4 regions of the Halarsenatibacter silvermanii genome follow, and region 2 is predicted to be linked to each of the others. Evidence: riboswitches for the same ligand, from Rfam matches in the RefSeq annotation. Region 2 holds a riboswitch; each other region holds the start of a gene.

The links. A riboswitch is a leader RNA that binds a small molecule or an ion and turns the genes downstream of it on or off. The one in region 2 is predicted to bind cobalamin.
Region 1: it holds a riboswitch for cobalamin, as region 2 does, so the genes downstream of both, BLT15_RS01995 (M55 family metallopeptidase) here and cbiM (cobalt transporter CbiM) in region 2, are expected to answer to the same signal.
Region 3: it holds a riboswitch for cobalamin, as region 2 does, so the genes downstream of both, BLT15_RS10015 (TVP38/TMEM64 family protein) here and cbiM (cobalt transporter CbiM) in region 2, are expected to answer to the same signal.
Region 4: it holds a riboswitch for cobalamin, as region 2 does, so the genes downstream of both, BLT15_RS06295 (ABC transporter substrate-binding protein) here and cbiM (cobalt transporter CbiM) in region 2, are expected to answer to the same signal.

What each region holds. Positions count from the first base shown of each region.
Region 1 covers NZ_FNGO01000003.1:34,220-37,350, forward strand. Annotated here, with positions in the region: gene BLT15_RS01990 (PAS domain S-box protein) at 1-482, opposite strand, end outside; cobalamin riboswitch at 758-961, shown strand; gene BLT15_RS01995 (M55 family metallopeptidase) at 1,391-2,455, shown strand; gene BLT15_RS02000 (dicarboxylate/amino acid:cation symporter) at 2,625-3,131, shown strand, end outside.
Region 2 covers NZ_FNGO01000017.1:16,050-19,180, reverse strand. Annotated here, with positions in the region: gene BLT15_RS09285 (hypothetical protein) at 1-29, opposite strand, end outside; gene cbiQ (cobalt ECF transporter T component CbiQ) at 53-811, opposite strand; gene cbiM (cobalt transporter CbiM) at 830-1,453, opposite strand; cobalamin riboswitch at 1,724-1,922, opposite strand; gene BLT15_RS09270 (hypothetical protein) at 2,157-2,477, shown strand; tRNA gene BLT15_RS09265 (tRNA-Arg) at 2,609-2,686, opposite strand; gene BLT15_RS09260 (succinate--CoA ligase subunit alpha) at 2,793-3,131, opposite strand, start outside.
Region 3 covers NZ_FNGO01000020.1:26,067-29,197, forward strand. Annotated here, with positions in the region: gene BLT15_RS10010 (HD domain-containing phosphohydrolase) at 1-1,133, shown strand, start outside; gene BLT15_RS10015 (TVP38/TMEM64 family protein) at 1,165-1,941, opposite strand; cobalamin riboswitch at 2,040-2,244, opposite strand; gene BLT15_RS10020 (SpoIIE family protein phosphatase) at 2,554-3,131, opposite strand, start outside.
Region 4 covers NZ_FNGO01000009.1:58,161-61,291, reverse strand. Annotated here, with positions in the region: gene BLT15_RS06295 (ABC transporter substrate-binding protein) at 1-1,238, opposite strand, end outside; cobalamin riboswitch at 1,456-1,646, opposite strand; gene BLT15_RS06290 (ankyrin repeat domain-containing protein) at 1,792-3,131, opposite strand, start outside.

The DNA.
Region 1 (3,131 bases), on a different contig from region 2:
GCAATCGCTGATCCGCTCCCGGAAAAAAGCACTTCCAGGCTCTGATTTTTTCTCTTCAGCTCTTCTTTTTGTTCTTTGAGCTCGATGCCGGCAGATTTGCGTTCCTTTATATTTTCGTGCATCACCAGCGCCCCCTGCCGAAAGGGGATTGCCCTCATCTTAAACCAGCGCCGCTCATCAGGAGAATGGCAGGAGTACTCCTGAACAAATTTCCGCTTATCCCCGGCAATTACCGATTTAATACCCCGAAGAGCTTTTTTTACCTCTTTTTTCTCTTCTTCTGATTCGCTCAATACCTCGAGATAATTTATTCCTGACCCGCATTCTTCAGGACTTAAATTGTTCTTGCTGGCAAAATTATTCCAGCTCTCGTTAACACAGATAATTTTTCCTCCAGCATCAATGACCGCGGCATTGTGAGGAAGAGAATCCAAAAATATTTTTAATTCTGAATTTTTGTTCTGGCTGCCTTGATCTTTCATATTTATTTACCCCTCCTCAGCAAATAGATCATTGCCAATATCTTTATATATTCATTATACATTTTAATGTGGGATATAACAAATCAAAATTATAATTCATTCTTATTAATAATTAACGAAAATCGGAAAATAAAGTACAAGCTGCTCTGATAATCCGGCCAATTTCATAATAACTGTTCTGGTGAAAAACCACAACTTATAAGAAATTTTTTTTCGTTTTCAGCAGGAGAATCATCATAAATCTTTAAAAATATAATAGAGGATAATATAAAAATTAAATATCGGCGCAATCAGGTGCCTCCGGCTACGGTCGGAGGAGAATAGGGAATCAGGTGAAAAGCCTGAACGGGCCCGCCACTGTAACTGGTAAGATCGGATTCCTCTGCCACTCGCCGTCTTTAAGTACGCAGGAGCAGCGGGGAAGGTCGAATTCGATCCAGGCCAGAAGTCAGGAGACCTGCCTGGTTGTTGAGCCTGCAGCTCCCCTATGGCAGGGAATGTAGGTGAAGCTAATGCAGAACCGGTGCGGTCAAATCCTGTTTTTTCATTTCCTCCGACAACTCTTGCCGGATCTGCATAGCTTACTCACCTAAACCACTCAACCTGTCAGGGTTGGGTTTTTTATTTTGTCAAAGCTAACAATCAACTTTTTCTAAACCAAAATAAATTTTGCTCATCCAATTTTGATCTGGCATCCCTCTACTTATCTGCACCGGTTAATATAGCCGGTGCAATTTTTTTTGGCATAAACACCTCCCTTTTATCTTCATCCCCACTCTGGCATAATCCCTCCTAAACTTTCTTAATATTTTATCCTTTGACAGCAGGGTAAATATACACTAACATGGGATAAGGATGCGACTTATTGTGAAGAATATAATTTATTTTTATCTTTGGAGGAAATAACTATGATGGATAATATTTCAGTTTATATATCGGTTGATATGGAAGGTGTAGCTCCGGTGACAGATAAAAAGGAAGTAGAAAGAGGTAATCCGGAGTTCGAAAAGGCCTGTCAATTCATGACAGAAGAAGCCAATGCCGCCGTGCGAGGTGCTTTTGCCGGCGGAGCTGAGAGAATTGTGGTCAGAGATGCTCACGAATCCGCCCGCAACCTGAATCCTGAAAAGCTCGACAGCAGGGCTGAGCTCATAAGGGGATTGAGCGGGAAGCCCTGTGGCATGATGGATGGCCTGGATGAAAGTTTCGATCTGGCTTTTTTTGTAGGTTATCACGCCGGACCGGACAGCCGGGATGCCGTCATAAGCCATGCTTATTCCCACAGGTTCAATGCCATTTCCATCAACGGTCATGCTGTAAATGAAGCCATATTGAATTCTCTTTGGGCCAGAAACCTGAAAGTTGAACCGGCGCTAATAACGGGTGATGTAAAAGCCTGTAAGCAGACAAAAAACCTGCTCCCGGATATCGAAACTGTATTCGTAAAAAAAGGACTGGGCGAGGCAGTTCACAGTCTCTCGCCCGATAAAGCCTGTCAGCTGATAGAAAGCCAGGCTGAAGAAATTTTAAATAGAAAAACTTCACGTGAAAATGTCAGCCTTTCAACCCCTCATGATCTCCAGCCCGTCTTTGCCAGGTTAGAAAATGCCATCAGAGCAGCGAATTGTTCGGAAGCTAAAATAGAGGATGCCCGTACAGTCAATTTTTCACGAGAGAACAAAGAAATCCTCCAGAATCAGCCCCTAACCGGCAGAATACATTCAAAATTGGCGCTCAAATCGAAGGGTGACAGATCCTGCCTGCAAAAAAATTATCTGCTCCCCGGGATTGAAACCGCGTCCAAAAAAATCAGGTTATCCCCACCCTATGATCTCCAGCTGGTTTTTTCCGGAAAGGAAGATGCCATCAAAGCAGCCAATTATCCCGGAGTTGTAAGAGAGGATGCATATACCGTCATTTTCCCGGCAGAAGATATAAACGAGCTGATGACTTTCATCAGTTTCGTCAGCTGATCTTCTCTATTTCAGTAAACTAATCCATTGAAACATCAGATATTTTTAAACGAAATTTTTTGCATTAAAGCTTCAGCAGAGCTTATTGTATCGGTGATCAATATGTGTTAGTATTAATGGGAGAATGATATTGTGAATAATATAATTAATACTTGGGGGTTAAAAAATCATGAAAAACTTCGGACTCATTCCCAGGCTTATTATAGCAATAATAGCCGGTATTCTGACAGGTTTGTATCTGCCGGAGAGCCTGGCCAATGTACTATACACCTTTACCGAGATCTTTGGGGAAATTCTCACCTACATAGTACCTCTAATCATACTCGCCTTCATCATTCCCGGCATATCTGAGCTGGGCGCAAAAGCCAGCAATCTGCTGGGCAAAACGGTTTTAACCGCCTATATTTCCACGATAATTGCCGGTATTGCGGCATATCTCGTGGCCAGCAGTCTTATTCCTCTCATAGCACCTGCGGGAGAACAGGTGGCAGAAGCCCAGGGACTTTCTCCCTATATCGAACTGGAAATACCACCGATTATGGGAATAATGACAGCACTTGTCACCTCCTTCATCTTCGGCATAGGCATAAATCATCTCAAAAACGAGGAAAATAAACTGACACTCTATAATTTCATGCAGGAAGTCAGAACAATAGTCCAGTTTTTTATTAACAGG
Region 2 (3,131 bases):
GCAGTTAAATTTTCAGCCGACATCTTCATATTAAAACTCCTCTCTGAATTTTTCAAATAAAAACACCGAATTCCAGCTCAAAAAATAATACCATTAGCAGAAAGCCGCAGGAAAAAACCAGCACATCGCCAGCAGAAAACTCAAGCTCATCCTTCACATAAAATTCCCCTTTGAAACCGCGGGCCAGCATGGCCTGATAAACTCTTGCGGCTCGCTCATAACTTTTAATGAGCAGCATACCGATCAAAAATGCATAAGTTTTGTAGCAGTGCACTGAGGTTGCAGGCGTAAAACCCCGGCCCTCAACGGATTTCTGCATATTGCTAAATTCATCTTGGAGCACAAAAATATAGCGGTATACGAAGAAAAATAGATAAATAAGTTTTTTGGGGACATGAAAATATTTAAGAGCCTGCATTAATGAAGATACTGAAGAAGTTGAAAGCAGAGCAAAAACTGCCAGCATGACGGCATTGGACCGCAGAGTGATGCGCAGAGCATAAATAATACCATCGGAAGTTACTGTAAAAGGGCCAGCTGCTGCCAGCACCTCTCCTGGATAGGTAAAAGGTATCAGAATCCAGATACTGACTATAAAAATATTCAAGAGCGAAAGACGTTTGATCACTTTTTTTGTTCTTAAACCAGCCGCCAGGACCAGCACCAGAGAAAAAACGAGAGCTGAGACGAGCATAAATAAATTCTTTCCTGCAGCCGTGACTGCGGCCATCATCACCAGGATTACTATTTTTATCCGGGGATCCAGGCTGTGAATAAGACTATCTCCCCGGGAAAATTCAGCAGTAAGCATAATTTCCCGCCTCGCTTATCATTTTATCGCTGACAGCTTTTCCGTTCTCATAATTCCCGGTTTTACTTTCAGCACAAATACTACCAGCATTCCGCTCAAAAAACCTTCAATTATGATTACAGGCAGATGAGAAACAAAAATTAAACCGGCCAGCTCACTGAACGCCCCGGCGTCCGACAAAATCAGAGTTAAAACCACCATCAATACCGTAAGTAAAACCGCCAGCGCCCCGCTCAGTGCTGCCGCTGCACCTAAAATCTTTTTATTCGCCCGGCTTTTGGCAAAAACCAGTCTGAATAAATAACCAGCCAGAACAGCCGGTAAAGCCACATTGACAAGATTGACACCTAATACAGTAAAGCCACCGTGCTGAAATAAAACCGCCTGCAAAAATAAAGCTACCAGCATTGCCGGAAAAGCCACCCAGCCGAGTAATATGCCGGCAATTCCATTTAAAATCAGGTGCACACTGCTGGGCCCAAGAGGAACATGGATCAAAGAGGCCACAAATAAAGCCGCACTTACTATGGCCGCCCGGGGAATCTGATCTTCATTCATATTTTTGAGACCGACCGCCACCCCGGCTGTGCCCGCCGCCATCCCGGCCGCCAGAACAGGTGCCGACAGTACTCCCTCTGAGATGTGAATAATTCACCACTCCTTTGTTAAATTAATTTAAACCGCCCGGAATTAAATTTTCAATAAAAAAACCCCACCTTCAATGACAGGTGGAGAGGAGTAAAAATTAGGCAGGAGGCTAAATAAAAAAACTTACAAATTGAAACTAAAAAACATTCAACCCCCAATCTGAATCAAAATAATCCCAGCTGAGGGTAATTAGCGGGTAATAAACAAACAGAAAACAATAATCCTGCTCTAATTCCCTACCTTTCTTGCCATCGAAGAACAAGTAGGTCAATAGGCCAGCGGGCAGGTCTCCTGACTTCCAGCTTAAATCTGAATTTATCCCTTCCCTAAATACTAAAATATTTAAGTGGTCTTTAAATTCAGATTGATGCCGGTTACAGTGGCGGGCCCGTTCAGGCTTTGCACCTGATTCCCTATTCTCCTCCGGCCGTGACCGGGGGCACCCGACTGCCTTATATTAAATTTTAATTTTTTAGCTCACTTTTTTACGCCTCATTTTTTATATTCAATGATAACAGAAAGATTTCCTGCAAAATAATCAAAATCTTTGCCCGATCATCTATCTATCTCCTGATAAACCAGCAGATATTATGACATTAAGATATAAAGTGATGTCCACCACAGCAGGGAAATCCCCCAGTGAAGTTCCCCCGAGGTATCGGGCAGTAAGTTAAGATATGGATCTTCTTGTCTTCAGTTGGCTGATGGGTGTGTAAAAACCTCATTTAGTTGTACTGTAAGATATAAAGCTGCGTTCACAATGAAATTTTTCCCCGGCATAAGTTTAATTTTCGGCCAGATAATGGTTATCATAGCATTCTATAATATACTCGAACCTTCCACTTTTTGTTACCGGAATTTTGTCTGCCATACAAAATTAAAACAGTATAAAAAAAGAAATGCCGCCTTTTCAGGCAGTGAAGACCCGATGTTTTTAACACCGGAAGCAATAGCATTAAGAAGAGTTGAAACCACTTTAAATATTTACTCACATGTTTCTATGAAGGAACAGAGATAAAGCAGTTGAGATACTTCAAAAAGCCGGGAAATAATAATTTCGGGTTCGAAATTGGTGCAAGTAATAATTTTAAAGGCCTCGCCAGTTATTTTGGCGGGGCCTCTTTTCGTTGATATATGAATAAATAAAAATGGTGCGCCCGACAGGATTCGAACCTGTGACCTACGGATTAGAAGTCCGTTGCTCTGTCCGGGCTGAGCTACGGGCGCACTGTAAATATATTATTTTTTCCTACTTCACAAGATATCCTATCATATTAGATAAACTTAGTCAACAGTCTCTGTCATTTTCAAACTATTCTGTTCAAAGTTCATCTTATAATTCAGAAACATAATCCAGTATCTCATCGTAATCATGGGCTATACTCGCGCCGGCTTTTTTCAACCTCTCCATCTTGTGTGAGGGTTTGCTGCTTTCATCTTCAATGATGGCTCCAGCATGGCCAAAAACGGTGCCCTGCGGCATCTCCTCGGTGAATTTACCGGCCACGTAAACTATCAGCGGCTTGGTGAAGCCGCCCCTCTCCAAAAACTCCGCCACATCTCGCTCAAAATGGGTGCCGGGCTCGGAAAACATCACCACAGCTTCAGTCTCCTCATCCTGCTCGAATAATTTCAATAAGTCTTTAGGCGGCGATCCTATCATCGGGTCTCC
Region 3 (3,131 bases), on a different contig from region 2:
TGGATCATCCCGTTCACTCCATGGCGCTGGTCACCCAGGAAATGCCTGATAAACAGCATATGGTCGGCGATTCTTTTCGTATCTTCAAAGGCAATTTGTTTTTTGAAAAAGATATAGTCAGAAAGTCGGCCGAGATAATCAAGGGATTTATTCGACAGGATTATTCCCCCGGTTTTTCAGAAAGGAATTTTGCAGGGGCTGATGAGAAGGAGGAGAAGAATAATTCTTTTTCGTGTTCACATAGCTTTGCTGAAGGTGAAAATCTGCGTTCAGATCAGATCATAGAACATTTTCTCAGCAACGCTCTACAGGGGATAGAGGAAAAAGTAAATCAGCTGGCCAATCAAAATGTAATGCTCAGCTTCACCCTGGAAGAAAATGAAAAAAGGACCAGAGAGATAGTTAAAAGGCTCTGTTTTGCCGCAGAATATAGAGATGAGGACACAGCACTGCATCTGGCCAAGATAGGAGTCTTTTCAACCCTTGCTTTCTCGCTGGTGACCTCTGATGAGGAAAAGCTTGAGAGGATGTATTATGCTTCATTAATGCATGATGTGGGGAAAATAGGAATCCCCGATCGTATTTTATTTAAATCCGGAAAATTAACCGATGAAGAGTACGAAAAAATAAAAGAACATCCTTCTATAGCGGGCAATATTCTCAGGGGAAGTGACCACGAGCTCATCAAAATGGCCAAAAGAATTGCCTGTACACATCATGAACGCTGGGACGGTGAAGGCTATCCCAGGGGACTGGCGGGAGAAGAAATACCTCTCGAAGGCAGAATTGTTGCTATAGTGGACGTTTTCGATGCTCTGGTATCAGAGCGAGTTTATAAGGACAGCTATCCGGTCGAAAAAGCTGTAGCGATAATGAAAGATGATCGAAACAAGCACTTCGATGGTGAGTTGCTGGACCTTTTTCTGGAAAATTTAGACCAGATAATTTCTTATAAAAACAAACTTGAAGCCAATTTTGCCGGCCTTCCAGAAAATGAAGTCGCTTCTCACTATTTTAGACTACATCCTGAATTTTCACTTCTATCAGCAGAAGAGATACCCCAATATGAGGATTTTATTGACAGAACTCAAAAAGATTCCTCGCCGCCATTCAACATCCTGTTTTCTGACTGAAGCTACGCGCAGCTGCAGTTCTAATCTCTATTTACCGGCAATTATTATCGGAAGTACAGAGTATTCGGTTGTGTAGAAATTTTGATAGCAAAGGTATCAATCCCAGAGCAACGAGGGATAGTATGACCCGGGGATCCATTAAATTTGCTGCTTTATTAATTTCGTTGATCTGTCTGCCGGCATTTACAAAAATGATGATGCCGGGAAGATGGCCTATGAAGCTAACCCAGAGAAATGTGAAAGTCTTTACAGGAGTGAAGGCAAAAAAGGAGTTTATGATAAAAGAAGGACACAATTCACTCAATCTTAAAAGAAATAGAAGAGAGGCCCCGTATTCATCCAGGAGCTGTTCCAGAGAGTGAAAACGCCCGGCAAATCTTTTTTTGGCCGGGTCTTTAAAAGCGTACCTGCTGAGCAGGAAAACTGTTAAAACCCCCAGATTAACTGACAGTGAAACCAGCGCCACTGCCAGCCAGAAATTAAAAATGGCGCCGCCAACTATAGATAACACACCGGTTCCGGGTATGGATATGACGGCGAAAATATAACGGACCAGCAGAAAAATTACTATTGAGAGCAGCAAATGATTCTGGCTTAAGGTGTTTAATCTGCTGATATTGTCCTGAAACCATTCCAGACTGAAGCCGCTGTCAAAAAGCATAAAATACATCATTAACGCTGCTATAACAAATATAAAAAGGCGAATCATATTTTTGCGACTAATCTTAAATGCTGTCAGAAGCCTATCCATGGCAGCCCCCTCCAAACACAAAAACCCGGCCTCGACAGCCGGTGGCAGGATAATCATGGACACTGCTGACCGATGAAAAATAATCTTCCGGAAGCAGGGCTGATCCAGCCAGCAGCTGATTTGATTACCTGCTGCCCCCTGCCGACGAGGGAAAGAGCAGGTTTCGGTGCCGGGCAGGTTTCCTGACTTCTGGATAACAAAACCTGACATAACGACAGATTCCTTCCCTAACGTTTAACTTACTTTAGGTGGCAGATTGCCATCAAATCCAGTTACAGTGGCGGGCCCGTTCAGGTTTTACACCTGATTCCCTATTACCTCCCGGTCACGACCGGGAACACCCGACTTAAATTTTATAATTCTTTTTCAAAATTAAATTTATAGATGCAGGATCATATTCCTGCTTAAATTATCATATATATTGTATTCTGCGAGAAAATATTCTTTTGGATACCTGTATACAGGTATTTATTTTGCTTATGACTTTATTTTATTTGTTTCGTATTTTATCATGTTAACAGGTTAATCGAAATATCCTTCCCCCCTAAAAAAGCGTCTGATCACTTCCGGATATCTTTTATAATTTTGCAATCCTAACCCCCCAATCCCAGGGTACTTCCTGGGCACCTGCGTTTCAGGATTCATACCTCCTGAGATGCAGGTATTTTTTTATTTCAGTTTTCTATTTTTTATTGCCATCATTGTAATATCATCTCCTACTGGAGTTTCACCTCGAAACTGCTTTAAACTTTCACAGGTTTTATTAATTAAAGTCTCTGGTCTTCTGTAGTCCAGCGCAGTTATCAGTTCCATCAGCCTCATCTCTCCATACATCTCCTCTGAGCTCTCCGCCTGACGTTGTTCTATCAGACCATCTGTATAAATTAAAAGAGTTGAGTTTTCAGAAAGAACAAACCGGCAATCTTCATATTTTTGCTCTGAACGGGTGGTGAGATAAGAAATAGGGGGACCGGAACACTTCAGGCTGGCCGGTCTGCTGCTTTCGATGATCAGCTTGGGCGGAAAATGAAATCCGGCGTTTACGAGATTTATCTCATAGTTCTCGATATCCATAACTCCCATGACCAGCGAGATAAAATAATCAGCGGGAAAATCTTCTTCGCTGAAGCGCCTGGAGATGTAGTTAACGATATCAGCGGGCTTGATTTCATCGGAATTTGAAGCTGACAAAAGATAAGAGTTTATTGCTTCCCGCAGGAATATGTTGAGAATTGAACTGCTCAGAT
Region 4 (3,131 bases), on a different contig from region 2:
CCCAGCAGAGCTTCGTGCATGACAGGAGTAAAGATATTATCTCTGAATTCGGAATACCAGGTCAGATAACGGCTGGGACGAAACCCGGCATATTCAATCTGTTCGGAGTAAGGCTCCATCAGCGGAAACTCTTCGGAGGGAAATTGGGGATGATCTTCGTAAAAATTTTTCACAGGAACATCGCTGCCGTGGTGGGTCAGATATTCCGCGGCCCCCTCTTTGCCCGCCATGTACTGCAAAAGCTCAAAGGCCCATTCGGGTGAGCGGGAAGTGCCGGCAACAGCATAGCCATTTCCTCCTAAAACAGTATAGCTCTCTCTTTCTATGCCGGGTATAAGACCTATACCCACCGAGTCAGAAATTTCCGAAGCCTCCGGATCGGTCGCCGGCCCGTAGACAAATCCCCAGTTGATCTCAAAAAGCTGTTCTCCGGAGGTGAAGTGATGATAATTATCCCAGTCGCTTACCTCCAGAGCTGCCTGCGGCACGATTTCCTTTTCCAGCATCTCCTTCATAAAGGTTAAAGCTTTGACACCGGCCTCATCGTTGAATGTCCATTCAGTTTTGTCCTCGTTCATCCAGCTGCCGTCGTGCAGTTTGAGCATGAGATCAAACCAGACCATGCCGTCTTCATGAGCGGAAACCCAGCCGGGGAAAAAGCCGTACTCGGCCAGCCCTTCGTCGATAGCCTTTTGGGACATATCTACCATCTCCTCCCAGGTTGCCGGCGGGGATTCATAGCCGAGTTCGTGCAGCATATCCTCATTGTACATAAACATCAAAGAGGCGGCCGTTATGGGCAGCCCCCACAATTGATCGTGAGAGCGCAGAGCTTCTAGAGAGCTGTCAAAATAAATCTCCGCAGCTTTTCCCAGCTCCGTTTCGGCGGCAATTTCCTCCAGAGGAATCAGCATTCCCAGCTCGCCCAGCTCAGCATGCCAGGAGGAACTGAGCCGGACGAGATCTACAGTATCTCCCGCCATGATGCTGGTGGTTATCTGATCCCAGAGTTCATCGTAGGGATACTCCCTCCACTCGATTTCTATCCCGTATTCCTCGGCAAAATCTGCCAAAACTCCCTCATAGGCTTCGGCATCGATGCCGGATTCACCGATGATGGTGAGCTTTTCCGGCTTTTCCGGCGGATTTTCTGAAGCCGCTGCCCTGCCCGCACAGCTCGTAATCGTCAGAGAAAACACCAGCAAAAAGACCATAAAGATACTCGTTTTGCATTTCATTTTTAATCCCCCATTTTTAAGTTGGTTTTAAAGTTTTGCAATATTTTATCTGCTGCAGTTATGTAAAAATCTCAGGGCAAATAAAAAAACCCAACCCCGACAGGTTGAGTGATGAGGTGAAAATACCAGACAGACCCGCCTTTTAACAACGAATAACCACGAATAATCACGGTCAATTCTGAATGGCTTCACCTACCATTCCCTGCCATCGGGGAACTGCAGGCAAAGCAATCAGGCAGGTCTCCTGACTTCCGGCCTTTATCCGGATTTGCCTTCCCCGCTTTTAAAAGCGAGTGGCAGAACAAAATCCGGCCTGACCGGTTACAGTGGCGGGCCCGTTCAGGCTTTTAACCTGATTCCCTATTCTCCTCCGGCTATACCGGAGGCACCTGAATGCATTTTGAATGCACTTTTGCATATTAATTTTTGCATATTATTTTTTTGGGTCTTAAGCTTTTTAACTCTTCTTTAGTACTTTCTCAATATCTAATTTTGAGATTCTATGCCATTTTCCTGCCCGAAACCCCTATTTTTATACTGTTTTCTCTATCTTTCATTCCTGAAATTGCTGGTGAAACTCCTCCACCCGCTCGTTGTACTCTTCCGCCTCCCGGTTGTGTTCGCCAACTTCCTGATTGACATCGTAAATTTCCCAGGCTTTTAAGGCCGCAAAAGCCAGATAAAAAGGCAGGGCATCGCTGCTGTCATCCCGGGTCAGCGCCATTCCCAGACTTGCTGCCTCTCCGGTCAGAAAAAGAGCTCCTTTAGGCCACCAGCTGTCAGCATAGGCATGGCCCAGCGAGGGCAGGGCCAGTCCGCGCAAAGTTGCCGAGCTTCTCGATTTGAACTCCATCGGTTCGAGTTCTCGCTCCTCCGGTTCCATATACTGCAGCTCCCAGTAGGCTTCTGTGTTGAAAAGCGCTTCGTTGCCCTCTAAATAATCGACGACCTTCCGGCCCCGGGCATCCTGGCGGGGCACCTCGGCTCCGGCCTCCAGCAGAGCAAATATTACCTCCTGACTGGAGGTGTTTTCAGCGGCCAGCATCAGGGCGGTCTTGTCGCGATATCCGGTTTTGTCGGGTTCAGCCCCTGCCCTGAGCATAAGCTCAAATAGTTCCGGTCTGTCGCTGCTCTCAGCCAGCATCATCAGAGGAGAGTATCCCCTGCCGTCCAGAATATTCGGATCGGCTCCCGCCTGTAAAAGCTTTTCGATCAGCTCGTAATCAGAAGCTTTTCTGTCCACGGCCAGATGCAGAGGAGTATTTCCCTCTCTATCAGCCGCATTGAGCTCCGGATCGCTTTTTTCGATGAGCACCGCCAGCTTTCGCCGGGCGGCCGGGCCGGTGATGAGATGATGTAAAACTGACCGCCCCTCTTCATCGGATGTATTAACTTCAGCTCCCTCCGCCAGCAGATATTCCATCACCCGCACCGATTCATTTTCGGCCGCTGTTTTCATCAAAGGCGTCTTGCCCGTCCGAGAGCGGCTTTCCAGCTCTGCTCCTTCTGCCAGCAAAAGAGAGATCATCTCCGTCCTCTCATTGTTAGCTGCTGCCCGCATCAGGGGTGTAATCCCTTCCCGATCGCCGGGATCAGGGGAAGCTTCGGCCTCTATCAACATCCTGGCATTATCTGTCTGTTCCCGGGCGGCGGCTCTGTGCAGGGCAGTCCTGCCCTGATCATCGCTGAGCCGGGGGGAAGCGCCCGCGTTTAAAAGCCTTTGCACAATCTCCGGGGAGGGGTCATTTTCCATAAGCAGCATAAGGGCTGTCTCCCCTTTTGGTCCGCGGCGATCGATTTCCGCCCCTCTGCTGATCAGAATTTCCACTTTATTCTCAGCTCCCAGCTCAGCGGCGCGCAAAAGCGGCGTATAGCCGGCATCGCTGGTTACAT